DNA from 3 places in the Georgenia sp. H159 genome. Region 1 is predicted to be linked to each of the others. Evidence: riboswitches for the same ligand, from Rfam matches in the RefSeq annotation. Region 1 holds a riboswitch; each other region holds the start of a gene.
The links. Region 1 has a riboswitch for cyclic di-AMP ahead of VR894_RS17725 (C40 family peptidase). Riboswitches for the same ligand answer to the same signal wherever they lie in the genome.

Region 1 (4,273 bases):
CTCGGGCAGGAAGGGCACCGGCTGGGAGAACGCCACCTGCCCCTCGGCGTCACGCACGGTCAGGTGGGGGGCGAAGCCGTTGCCGGCCAGGTAGATGTTCGCGCCGGCTGCGGTGATCGGGTAGTTGACCCGGATGGTGTCCTCGTAGCGCCGGCCGTCAGGCTCGGTGACCGTGACCCGGGCGGCGAAGTCGCGGGCCTGGGCGTCGACGGTGAACCGGGAGGTGAGCTCGGTCAGGGAGAAGGTGAAGGGCTCGAGGTCGGCGCCGGTGACCATGGACCCGGGGGTGAAGGTGTCGTAGTCGACGAGGGAGTTGGCGAAGGTGCGGCCTTCGACGACGACGGCCTGTCCGCGGTAGGCGACCAGCTGCGCGGCACCCAGGGCGACGAGCACCCCGATCAGGGACAGGTGGAAGACGATGTTGCCGGTCTCGCGCAGGTAGCCACGTTCGGCGCTGATCCCTTCCGCGGTCACGGCCACCCGGAAGCGGCGGCCCAGCGCCGAGCGGACCGCCCCGGTCACCTCCTCGGTGGTGGCGGTGGTCGTGTGCGTGTCCCGGACGGGGAAGCGGGTCAGGCGGCGCGGGACACGGGAGGGTGCCGCGCGTAGCGCGGTGATGTGGGCCTTGGTGCGGGGCAGGATGCAGCCGATGAGGGAGATGAACAGCAGCAGGTAGATGGCGGCGAACCAGGGCGCGGCGTAGATGTCGAGCAGGCCAAGGCGCTCGAGCCAGGTGGCGAGCTGGGGCCGGTCGGCGCGCAGGGTGGCCACGCCGGCGGGGTCCTGGGGGATCTGCGGGATGAACGCGCCGGGCAGCGCGGCCAGGGCGAGCAGCATGAGCAGCAGCAGCGCCACCCGCATGGAGGTGAGCTGGCGCCAGGCCCAGCGCAGCCAGCCGCGCACACCGATCCCGGCGGGGGCCGGGGACTGGGGCGGCATGTCCTGCGCCTCGTCCATGGTTCGCAGACCGGCGGGACGGTAAGCCATCACACAGTCCTCACGTAAGCCGACGACCGGGGACCCGTGCACACACGGGGACGCTAACCCACCGTCCTGAAAGACCGGGAATGCCGGTTAAGGTTTGATTAAGATGCGTCGGTTTCGGTGTGGCGACGCGACGGTCGGGGCTGTGGTGCGGGCGTCGTCAGCCGATGGTGGCGAGGAGCTCGGTGCAGGCCTGCTCGCAGGCACGGCAGGCCTCGGCGCAGATGCGGCAGTGCTCATGGTGGCCGGCATGGGCAGCGCACTCATCCCCGCAGGAGCGACATGCCTGGATGCAGGCCTGGAGCAGGGCGCGGGTGAGGTTGGCGTCATAGCCGGTGTGCCGGGACAGCACGCGGGCTGTGGTGTCGCAGATATCGGCGCAGTCGAGGTTGGTCCGGATGCACTTGCGCAGCTGGTCGACCATGTCCTCGCTGAGGCAGGCGTCCGCGCAGGCGGTACAGGCCTGGGAACACGCCACCAGGGCCTCGATCGCCCGCGCGAGCGGGTCGACGTCGAGGCCGATCTCGCCGGGGTGGGTGGTGATCATCTCCGCGGTTCTCATTGTCTTCCTCCATCTCTGATTGCTTGCCCCGTGTCGGTGCGGGCTTGCGACGTTACGCGGGGTGCCCGGGGGGTGCCTGGGCAGGAGTCGTGATGTTGATGAAGGTTTGATGAACTCTTCCCGTAGGGCCGTTATCGAACCGTGATCCTGGGGTTGGCGTGTGTAGCGTCGCTTCTGCTTCTTGCCCCCTTCATCGCAGAAGCTCACGTGCGGACGCCGAGCCCTGCCACCGCACTGTGGTCCTCGATCGTCCGTGGCAGGGACGGGGAACCCGATGTGGGCCTGCGTGCAGGTCCTTGGGGTGAAGCTCGATGCCTGAGCCGGGTGTGCTCCTACCCGAACCCGACAGCTGACCTCGTAGGCGCCCTGGAGAGGTTTACCCGTGACATCTAGCCACACCCGTGGTCGGCACCGTGCCGAGGGCCGTCCCGTTACCGTTTTCTCATCACTGGGTCCGTGCTTGAAGGGTCCGGCCGCGCGTCGTGCCGCGCTTGCCGCGGCTTCCTCCGGTTTGGTGCTGACCATGGCCACGACCACCGCCTCTGCGATGGAGCCGGTCCACCCCGACCCGCCGGTGGTCGGCACCCAGGCCAGCGATACCCCGACGGCGAGTGCGCAGGCCAGTGGTACCGAGACCGCGGAGGTCACCCACACCGTCGTCTCCGGTGACACCGTGTGGAAGCTGGCGCAGCGCTACGACAGTACGATCTCGGCGATCGTCACCGCCAACGGTCTGAACGCGCAGGCGCTGATCCGTGTCGGTGAGGTGCTGACGATCCCCCAGGGGCAGGCGAGCGTGTCGGCGACGACGTCGACGGCGGTCACTGAGCGGGAGGCTGCTTCGGCCTCGCGCTCGGCTTCCCGCAGCGAGGCCCCGCCGGCCAACACGTCGGGCAATGCTGTCCTTGACATCGCCTACCGGTACGTCGGCACCCCTTACGTGTGGGGCGGGTCGACCCCGGCGGGCTTTGACTGCTCGGGGTTCACCCAGTACGTCTACGCCCAGGCGGGCATCTCCATCCCGCGGTCCTCGGCGGCGCAGCGCAACGCGGGCACGCAGGTCTCGGCGTCCCAGGCCCAGCCGGGTGACCTGGTGTGGTGGCCCGGGCATGTGGGGATCTACGTGGGTGGGGGGCAGTACATCGCGGCCTTCAGCCCGGGTAACCCGCTGTCGGTGCGTGACATCTACAAGGCCAACCCGACGTTCATCCGGGTGGGCTGAGCAGCGGTGGTGGCCCGCAGCTGGCTGCGGGCCACCACCGGCCCGGGTCAGACGAGGGTCTGGAAGTTGGCGACGAGGCCCTGCAGGTAGCCCGACACCCAGATCCACAGCCCGGTGACCATCGCGAGTCCGAGCAGGACGAGCAGCCCGCCGCCGAGGCGTTGGAAGGCGCGGCGGTGGCGGCGCAGGAAGCCCAGTGCGCGGGTCGAGCGGGACAGCAGCATCGCCCCGGCGACGAACGGGACACCGAGGCCGAGGCTGTAGGCGAACACGAGGACCCCGCCGCGGGCGGGATCGGCCTCGCTGAAGGCGAGGCTGAGGACCGCGGCCAGGGTGGGGCCCATGCAGGGCGCCCAGCCCAGCCCGAACACGACACCGAGGAGCGGCGCTCCCCACAGGCCCTGCCGGGGGGTCAGGTGCAGGCGGCGGTCGCGTTGCATGAGTGGGACGTAGCCCATGAAGGCCAGGCCCATGAGCACGACCAGCGCGCCGAGGATGCGGGTGGTGAGGTCGAGCCAGGGGGCGAGCAGGATCCCGAGCCAGGCGAAGATGACGCCGAGCAGGACGAACACGGCGGTGAAGCCGGCGACGAAGAGCAGTACCCCGGCCAGGAGCCGCCCGTCACGGACCTTGGTCTGCTGCCCGCCAGGCAGGCGGGCGCCGGGGGTGGTGGCCCCGGCCATGCCGCTGAGGTAGCCGACGTACCCAGGCAGCAGGGGCAACACGCACGGGGAGGCGAAGGAGATAAATCCGGCGATCGCGGCCACGGGGAGCGCGGCGAGCATGGGGCCGGTGAGCACGGTGCTGGCGAAGAAGGAGCCGAGCTGGTCCATCGCTCAGGCCGTCTCGGCGAGGGTGTCGTCGATGAGGCCGCGCAGCGTGGTGGGGTCGATCTGGCCCATGATGCGGGCGGCGACCCGGCCCTGGCGGTCCAGGACCACGGTGGTGGGCATGGCCTGGAGTGGCACGAGTCCTTGGAAGGCGGCCACGGCGGCGGCTCCTTGGTCGTGGATGGAGGGGTAGGGGACCTGGAAGGTGCGCTCGAAGGCCTGGGCGGTGGCGGCGTCGTCGCGGGGGTTGACCCCGAGCAGCTGCACCCCCTGGGGGGTGTAGTCCTCGTGGATGGCCCGCAGGTCCCCGGCCTCGGCGCGGCACGGCGGGCAGGCGGCATACCAGAAGTTGACCACCACCACCTCCCCGCGCCACTGGCTCAGGTCGACCTCCTCGCTGTCGTAGGTCTGACCGATGAGCTCGATGGCGCCGTCGCGCTGCTGCGGCTCCCAGGTCGCCAGGGACCCGTCTCCGGCGATGTAGCCGGCGCCGGAGTCTTGTCCCGCGTCGGTCTGGGCGGTGGCGGCACAGCCGCTCAAGGCCACGACGGTGGCCAGGGCGGCCGCCGTGAGCACGCGCCTGAGGGGTGCCCGACGCCTGGAGGGTCTCACGCTTGTCACCTTTCCCAACCGAAACCCCGCCCGGGGCTCACTGATCGCTGCACTGGTCCGGCG
Region 2 (4,273 bases), on a different contig from region 1:
GTGGTCGGCGATCACGACTATAAGGACCGCGACGTGGTCCGCTGTCGACGCGTCCTGCGGCACGGGCACCGGTGTGGTCACCCGACCGTGTTGGTGAAGAGCCCGATGTCGTCCGCGATGGAGGGGAAGACCCAGGTGAAGAGCGCCGCCACGGCAACCACGGAGAGAAGCACCGCCTCGATCGCCTTGAGCCAGCGCGGCCCGGGCAGCGTCCTCCAGATCGCGGCGTACATCAGGGTTCCTCCATGAGCTGTGCAGGTGCCCCGCCCGCGCGGGGGTACCACTCGGTGAGCTCTCCGTGGGTGATCCAGCGCTGCGCGGCGGAGTAGAGCGGGTGGCACGTCGTCAACGTGATGAGACGTCTGGTCGGTTCCACCCCGGGCTGCCCTGGCACCGGGGCGACGACATCGACACGGTCCGGGGTCACGATGTAGTCCTCGGTGACGCGGTAGACGAACCACCCCTCTGCGGTCTCCACGACGATGGGGTCCCCGGGTCGAAGCTCCTCGACGTGACGGTAGGCAGCGCCGAAGCTCTGCCGGTGTGCAGCGGTGGCGAAGTTGCCGACCCCGCCGGGCATCGCGGTCTCTGGGTAGTGACCGATGTTGCCCTCGTTCAAGACGGTGGCCACGTCGACCCCCTCGGCGACGGGAACCGCGTAGTCCTCCCCCCACCTCGGCACGTAGACGATGCCGAAGACGTCCGTCGCGCCGGGAGGCGTCACGGCCGGCGGAGGCTGATCGCTCGGCGTCGGGTTCTCCGGGGCAACGGAACGGTCGGGTTGTGTCTCACGCCCCGTCGCGCCGCCGATACTGGCCCGAAACTGCTCGACCGTCGCCTCCTGCTGCTGTCCGGCGACGACATCTGTCCACCACAGCTGCCACACGACGAACAGGGCGACCAGGACACCGAGCGTCAGCATCACCTCTCCGACGACACCGACGGCGCGCATGCCGATGGACGGCCTCCGCCCCGGACCGGACCCGGTCGGCCCCGAGGCAGCGGGGCCAACCGGTGCGCCGACGTCGGACAGTTCACGAGCCGAAGCGACGTCGGGCTCCGGGCGGCCCGTCCTCACGGTTCGTGGTGAACGTCGTGGTCGACGGAGTCGGTGACTTCGGGTGCCGCCGGCTCGAACGACGCACTGATCTGCGGGCCGATGACGAACGAGGACAGTGCGAACATGCCCCCGAACAGCGCCAACGCGATCACAGGCGCCCACCAGCTGGCGAAGCGACGCTTGAGCTTGACGAGCATCGGCACCGACGCGACCAGCCCCAGAAACCCGAAGAGGGCCGTACCGCCCGCACCGGCCACCAGGGCGGTGCCCACAAGAGGACCCGCGTGGTGCAGGAGGTGGGGTGCCAGCCCGACCACGCCACCGACCGTCCCGGTGATGACCGTCCATACCGTCCTGCGGGGCTTCTCACGTGCCACGTCAAGCTGTGCCGCCGACACGGGGTCGACCGCTGCCGAGTGTGCGACTGCCGTCATGACCACAACGTCCTCCACCTGGTGGAGGATTTCGGCAAAGGAATGATTAACGATCGATGTAGCGCGCCACCAGGCACCGGCGTTGCCGATGGTAGGTAAGAGACGTCGACCGCTTCGTCAGGGGTGGGTCGGAGCAACCGCGACGAAGTCAGGGGCGGATAGGTGCTACCGGACGGGCCGTGCCTGATGAGCGAGACGGGACGGTGCGCGCAAGGGACCGATGTAAAGCCTCGTGATCGCCGACCTGCTCAAACCGGTGGATCTGGGCAGGAGGGCGGTGCGACACCGCGCCGAGAGCCGTCAGCCAGACGACGCCTTCGGGGCGGGGAACTGTCGGCACGGTGAATGTGTCGGGCCCGCCACGGAGAAACGAGTGGTGGTCCGCAGCCAGTGCCGGCTGCGGACCACTCGTGGCGCGGTGCTCAGCCCACCCGGATGAACGTCGGGTTGGGCTTGTAGATGTCACGCACCGACAGCGGGTTACCCGGGCTGAAGGCCGCGATGTACTGCCCCCCACCCACGTAGATCCCCACATGCCCGGGCCACCACACCAGGTCACCCGGCTGGGCCTGGGACGCCGAGACCTGCGTGCCCGCGTTGCGCTGCGCCGCCGAGGACCGCGGGATGGAGATACCCGCCTGGGCGTACACGTACTGGGTGAACCCCGAGCAGTCAAAGCCCGCCGGGGTCGACCCACCCCACACGTACGGGGTGCCGATGTACCGGTAGGCGATGTCCAGCACCGCGTTGCCCGACGTGTTGGCCGGCGCGGCCTCGGCGCGGGGCGCCGAGCGTGACGCCGACGTGGTCTCCCGCTCGGTGACGGCCGCCGTCGACGTCGCCGCCACGGCGGCCTGCCCCTGCGGGATCGTCAGTACCTCACCGACAATGATGAGGGCCTGCGCGTTCAGCCCGTTGGCCGCGATGATCGCCGAGATGGTGCTGTCGTAGCGCTGCGCCAGCTTCCCCACGGTGTCCCCCGACACGACGGTGTGGGCGACCTCGCCGACCGCGTCGCTGGCCTGCGTGCTCGCCGCCGCCTGGGTCTCGACCACCGGGGGGTCGGGGTGGACCGGCTCCATCGCGGAGGCGGTGGTGGTGGCCATGGTCAGCACCAGGCCGGAGGAGGCCGCGGCAAGCGCGGCACGGCGCGCGGCCGGACCCGTCAGGCACGGACCCAGCGATGAGAAAACGGTGACGGGACGGCCCTCGGCGCGGTGCCGTCCACGGGTGTGGCTAGTTGTCACGGGTAAACCTCTCCAGGGCGCCTACGAGGTCAGCTGTCGGGTTCGGGTAGGAGCACACCCGGCTCAGGCATCGAGCTTCACCCCAAGGACCTGCACGCAGGCCCACATCGGGTTCCCCGTCCCTGCCACGGACGATCGAGGACCACGGTGCGGTGGCAGGGCTCGGCGTCCGCACGCGGGCTTCCCGTGAAGGGGGACGAGAAGCAGGAGCGACGCTACACACGCCCACCCCCGGATCACGATTCGATAACGGCCCTGGGGGAAGACTTCATCAAACCTTCATCGTCATCGCCCGTTCCTGCGGCTGCGTGGCCACGGCAAGCCTCGTAACGTCGCAAGCCCGCACCCGTCATGACTGTCCGCGGGGATAGCGACTGACGAAGGAGCAAGACCATGAGAACCGCCGAGATGATGAACACCTACCCCGCCGAGATCAACCTCGACCGGGACCTGCTCGCCCGGGTGGTGGACACCCTGGCGGCCTGCTCCCAGGCCTGTACCGCCTGCGCCGACGCCTGCCTCAGCGAGGACATGGTCGACCAGCTGCGCAAGTGCATCCGCACCAACCTCGACTGCGCCGACATCTGCGACACCACCGCCCGGGTCCTGTCCCGGCACACCGGCTACGACGCCAACCTCACCCGCGCCATGCTCCAGGCCTGCATCCAGGCGTGCCGCTCCTGCGGGGACGAGTGCACGGCCCACGCCGGGCACCACGAGCACTGCCGCATCTGCGCCGAGGCCTGCCGCGCCTGCGAGCAGGCCTGCACCGAGCTCCTCGCCGCCATCGGCTGAGGACCCCCGCAGCACAGCCGGCCGCCACGCGGTGACCGGCGCCTCTTAACCGAACCTTAACCGGCATTCCCGGCCTTTCCGGGCGGTGGGTTAGCGTCCCTGAGTGTGTGCAGATCCCCGGTCATCGGCTCCGTGAGGGCGGTGTGATGGCTTACCGTCCCGCCGGTCTGCGAACCATGGACGAGGCGCAGGACATGCCGCCCCAGTCCCCGGCCCCCGCCGGGATCGGTGTGCGCGGCTGGCTGCGCTGGGCGTGGCGCCAACTCACCTCCATGCGGGTGGCGCTGCTGCTCCTCATGCTGCTCGCGCTGGCCGCCCTCCCCGGCGCGTTCATCCCGCAGATCCCCCAGGACCCCGCCGGCGTTGCCACCCTGCGCGCCGACCGCCCCCAGCTCGCCACCTGGCTCGAGCGCGCGGGCCTGCTCGACATCTACGCCGCGCCCTGGTTCGCCGCCATCTACCTGCTGCTGTTCATCTCCCTCATCGGCTGCATCCTGCCCCGCACCAAGGCACACATCACCGCGCTACGCGCGGCACCCTCCCGCGTCCCACACCGCCTGACCCGCTTCCCCGTCCGGGACACGCACACGACCACCGCCACCACCGAGGAGGTGACCCGCGCGGTGCGCCGTGCCCTGGGTCGCCGCTTCCGGGTCGCCGTGACCCCCGAGGGCATCAGCGCCGAACGCGGCTACCTCCGCGAGACCGGCAACATCGTCTTCCACCTGGCCCTCGTC
Region 3 (4,273 bases), on a different contig from region 1:
TGCGGAGGCGCGGAGCCCTCAGCGGCGGCGCCAGGGGACGTCGGCAGGACCGCGGGTCTCCTCCTCGGCGGAGCGAGCGGGGACGACCATGACGGGGCAGACGGCGTGGTGGAGGACCGCCTGGCTGGTCGAGCCCATGAGCAGCCCGGCGAAGCCGCCGCGCCCGCGGGACCCGACGACGACGAGGTCGACGGCGGTGGAGAACTCCGCGAGCAGTGCCGCCGCGTTGCCGTCGAGGGCGTGCTGGCTGACGCGGACCTCCCGACCGGCGACGGCGCGCTCGACCGCCACCGAGAGCCCGACCTTGACGTCGGCGAGCACGTCGTCCCGGTCGACGGCGGCCGGCAGCCAGGCGAGCGACCCGGCTCCCCCGCCGATCGGCACCGCGGCGACGGCGGTGAGGTGGGCGTCCCACGCGGCTGCCTCGTCCACCGCTCGGCGCAGCGCGATGGTGGCGGACTCCGAGCCGTCGACACCGACGACGACGCGGCGAACCGGCGTGAAGGGCGGCTGACCGTCCTCGGTGCGGGGAACCACGACGGTCGGGCAGTGCGCGTGCGCGGGCAGGGAGGAGGACACCGTGCCGAGGAGACGGTCGGCGAACCCACCGCCGCCGCGAGTGCCGACGACGGCGAGCCCCGCCTGGCGGGAGAGCTCGACGAGCACCCCGGCGGGGTCACCGAGCTCGAGTGCGGAGGTGACCTCGAGGTCGCCGCCCACGCGCTCGACGGCCTCCTCGAGCACGGCCTGCGCCCCGGCCTGGATGGCCGAGTCGTCGACGGCGGCGAAGCCGCCGTCGAGCGAGGCGACGGTGAACGCGGGGACGGCGTACGCACAGACGACGTGCAGGCGCCAGCCGAGGCGTCGTGCCTCCGCCGCCGCCCAGTCGAGGGCCGCGTTGCTGGTCTCGGAGCCGTCCACACCGACGATGACGACGTTCTCGCGGGGCATGTCACCCTCCAAGCTCGGGAGCCGTTGCTCCCCATTGTGCTCCGTGCCGACACCCGTGTCGGCGGTTCGAACGTCCGACGGGCCCGCACCGTGGCGGTGCGGGCCCGTCGGGCGGAGCGTGCGGCTGTCAGCCCACCCGGATGAAGGTCGGGTTGGACTTGTAGATCGCGCGCGCCGACAGCGGGTTGCCGGGGCTGTGCGCCGCGATGTACTGGCCGTTACCGAGGTAGATGCCGACGTGTCCGGGCCACCACACGAGGTCACCGGCGCTCGCCTGGGCGGCGGAGACGACGGTGCCCGCGTTGCGCTGGGCGCTGGAGCTGCGCGGGATGCTGATCCCGGCCTGGGCGTACACGTAGGACGTGAAACCGGAGCAGTCGAACCCGCCCGGGGTGGCGCCACCCCACACGTACGGGGTGCCGACGTAGCGGAAGGCGATGTCGACGATCGCGTTGCCGGAGGCGGCCGGGGCGGGGGCGGCCGCGGGAGCGGGCGCCGTCTCTGCGGCAGCGGTAGCGGTCGCGGTCGTGCCGGCCTGGGCGGAGGACGTCCGCGTGCGGGAGGCGGACTCGGCGGTGCGGGCGGCGGCCAGCGCCTGCGCCTCGGCCTCCGCCTCTGCCTGCCGGGCGGCCTCGTCGGCCGCGATGCGCTCGGCGACCGGGTCGGCGTCCTCGGCGTGGATGGTCTTGGGCGGGATCGCCTCGACGGCGAAGTCAGCGACGGAGTACTCGACGTCGGCGGGGACCGACACGGTGGGGTTGACCGTCAGCGCGGTGCGCGCCTGGTTCGAGAGCGCCGAGACGTCCACCTGCGGGAGGGAGGAGCCCTCCGGCGCGGCGACTGCCGTGCTGGCCGCCATGGTGAGGGCGAGGCCCGAGGACGCGGCGACGAGCATGCCGCGACGGGCTGCCGGGCCAGTGACGGCCTGTCCGAACGCTGTCAGTGGCGTGGTGGGGCGGCATGCCGCGCGGTGGCGAGCCCCGGTTGTGGTCACGGTCACGTGTTACCTCTCCTGCTGCCGACGAGGTGAGCTGTCGGGTTCGGATGGGAGATCACCCGGCCCGTCCTCTCGGACGGGCTTCACCCCTAGGGGCCGACCTGGGCCGACCGCCACTACTTGGTTCCCCCGCCCCTGCCGACGGACATTCTCAAAGGGAACCTCGGGACGGCGGCAGGGTTGGGCTCCGTCCGAGGGCTCATCACTGGAGGGGTGCGAGGAGCGAGTCGGACACTACCCGAGCCCTCGGTCAAATGTCACGTTCCGGTTACGACGATGTGGGAAGCGTGTCGCGACTCACGTCCGTGGAGCAACAAGAAGCCCGGATTTCCGCGACTCTCAGACCTCGACGAAGAGGTGGCGGGTCACGTCCTCCGGCACGTCGAGCACCAGCTCGGAGCCCTCGGCACGGAGTGAGACGATGCCGACACCGCGCTGCAGCTGCAGCCGCACGCCGGGCCGCACCCCGGCCTCGGCGAAGCGGGCGAGGAGCTCGACGTCAACCTGGAGCGGCTCGCCGATGCGCCGGAGGACGACGTCACCGTCGTCGGTACCGGCGAGGGAGGCCAGCGCCCGGAGCGTGGGCTCGGCGGGGGCGCGGGTGTGCTCCCCGAGCTGCGCAAGCCCCGGGATCGGGTTGCCGTACGGGTCGTGGTGGGGGTGGTCGAGCAGCGCGACGAGCCGGTGCTCCACCTGCTCGCTCATCACGTGCTCCCAGCGGCAGGCCTCCTCGTGGACGTACTCCCAGTCCAGCCCGATGACGTCGATGAGGAGGCGCTCGGCGAGCCGGTGCTTGCGCATGACCTGGGTCGCCTTCTCCCGCCCCGCCTCGGACAGCGCGATGCGGCGTCCCTCCTCGAGGTGGAGCAGGCCGTCACGCTCCATCCGGGCCACCGTCTGCGACACCGTCGGTCCGGAGTGCCCGAGGCGTTCGGCGATGCGGGCACGCATGGGCACCACCCCCTCCTCCTCAAGCTCGTAGACCGTCTTGAGGTACATCTCGGTGGTGTCGATCAGGTCACTCATGCGTCGCTGCCCATCTCTCGGCTCCTGCACCGAGGATAGGACGCCCGGCGGCGCACGTCCGGTCCCCGGCGTGGCGTCCTGCGCAGTGGCACTCGGCACAGCGACCGCCCGGCGACGCTGTGGGAGAATGGCACAACCATGACCGACCGCACCCCTGCCCCGGCTCGTCCCGGCTGCCGTGCGTCCGTCGTGTGTTGTCCGACCTGCTCCTGAGCCGAACGATCCCCTCGGCCCGGAGCGTCGGACGTGTCGCCGGGCTCGACGTGGGCCCGTCCGCCGCCGGCCCGGGCCTCGACGAAAGGTCCCCCATGACGAAGACCCCATCGCGGGTGCTGGCCCTGACCGCCGTCTCCGCGCTCGCGCTGGCCGCCTGCTCCGGTGGTGACGGTGGCGACAGCGGCGGCGGCAGCGGCAGCACGACTGCCGCCGAGACAGAGGTCATCATCGGCTCGACCAACGAGCCCACCGGCTTGCAGCGCAACGTCGGCGGCAGCTCCGGCGTCCGACAGACGATGACCCGCAACGTCTACGAGGGCCTGGCGGCCATCGACGTCGACGGCGAGATCATCCCCGCGCTCGCCGAGAGCTGGGAGGTGAGCGAGGACGGCCTCACCTACACCTTCGACCTGCGCGAGGACGTCACCTTCCACGACGGCACCCCCTTCACCTCCGCCGACGCGGTGTGGTCCCTGAGCGAGATCATCTCCGAGGAGTCGGTCGCCGCCCGCAAGTCGGACCTCAGCGTCATGGAGGAGATCACCGCTCCCGACGACCACACCCTCGAGGTCGTGCTCTCGCGCCCGTCCCGCTCCCTCATCTTCCACCTCGCCGGCGAGACGATCGTCAAGGAGGGGGACACCGAGCACACCGCGGACAACGGCACCGGGCCCTACCGGTTCGTCGAGTGGACGCAGGGCGACCACCTGACGATCGAGCGGTACGACGACTACTGGGGCGAGCCGGCGAGCAACCCGGGCGCCACCTTCCAGTTCTTCACCGACACCACCGCGATGAACAACGCGCTGGCGACCGGCGGTCTCGACCTCGTCATCGCGGAGGACTCCCCCGACCAGCTCGCGCAGTTCGAGGGCAACCCCGGGTTCACCATCAGTGAGGGCACCTCGACGACGAAGTGGCTGTGGGCCTTCAACGACGACGAGGCGCCCTTCGACGACGTCCGGGTCCGCCAGGGCCTGTACCGCGCCGTCGACCGCGACGCCGTCCTCGACGCCGTCTGGGCGGGCCGCGGGCAGGTCATCGGCTCCATGGTCCCCCCGACCGACCCGTGGTTCACCGACC

Region 2: another riboswitch for cyclic di-AMP. It lies ahead of VR894_RS18265 (C40 family peptidase); the one in region 1 lies ahead of VR894_RS17725 (C40 family peptidase).
Region 3: another riboswitch for cyclic di-AMP. It lies ahead of VR894_RS06685 (C40 family peptidase); the one in region 1 lies ahead of VR894_RS17725 (C40 family peptidase).

What each region holds. Positions count from the first base shown of each region.
Region 1 is NZ_JAYDZY010000017.1:2,464-6,736, forward strand. Features, by position in the region: gene resB (cytochrome c biogenesis protein ResB) at 1-987, opposite strand, end outside; gene VR894_RS17720 (four-helix bundle copper-binding protein) at 1,145-1,546, opposite strand; cyclic di-AMP (ydaO/yuaA leader) riboswitch at 1,751-1,925, shown strand; gene VR894_RS17725 (C40 family peptidase) at 2,070-2,768, shown strand; gene VR894_RS17730 (cytochrome c biogenesis CcdA family protein) at 2,816-3,601, opposite strand; gene VR894_RS17735 (TlpA disulfide reductase family protein) at 3,605-4,210, opposite strand.
Region 2 is NZ_JAYDZY010000018.1:41,752-46,024, forward strand. Features, by position in the region: gene VR894_RS18250 (hypothetical protein) at 78-233, opposite strand; gene VR894_RS18255 (class E sortase) at 233-1,033, opposite strand; gene VR894_RS18260 (hypothetical protein) at 1,075-1,494, opposite strand; gene VR894_RS18265 (C40 family peptidase) at 1,917-2,600, opposite strand; cyclic di-AMP (ydaO/yuaA leader) riboswitch at 2,745-2,919, opposite strand; gene VR894_RS18270 (four-helix bundle copper-binding protein) at 3,135-3,536, shown strand; gene resB (cytochrome c biogenesis protein ResB) at 3,683-4,273, shown strand, end outside.
Region 3 is NZ_JAYDZY010000004.1:55,550-59,822, reverse strand. Features, by position in the region: gene VR894_RS06690 (universal stress protein) at 19-951, opposite strand; gene VR894_RS06685 (C40 family peptidase) at 1,079-1,846, opposite strand; cyclic di-AMP (ydaO/yuaA leader) riboswitch at 1,954-2,106, opposite strand; gene VR894_RS06680 (metal-dependent transcriptional regulator) at 2,288-2,974, opposite strand; gene VR894_RS06675 (ABC transporter substrate-binding protein) at 3,283-4,273, shown strand, end outside.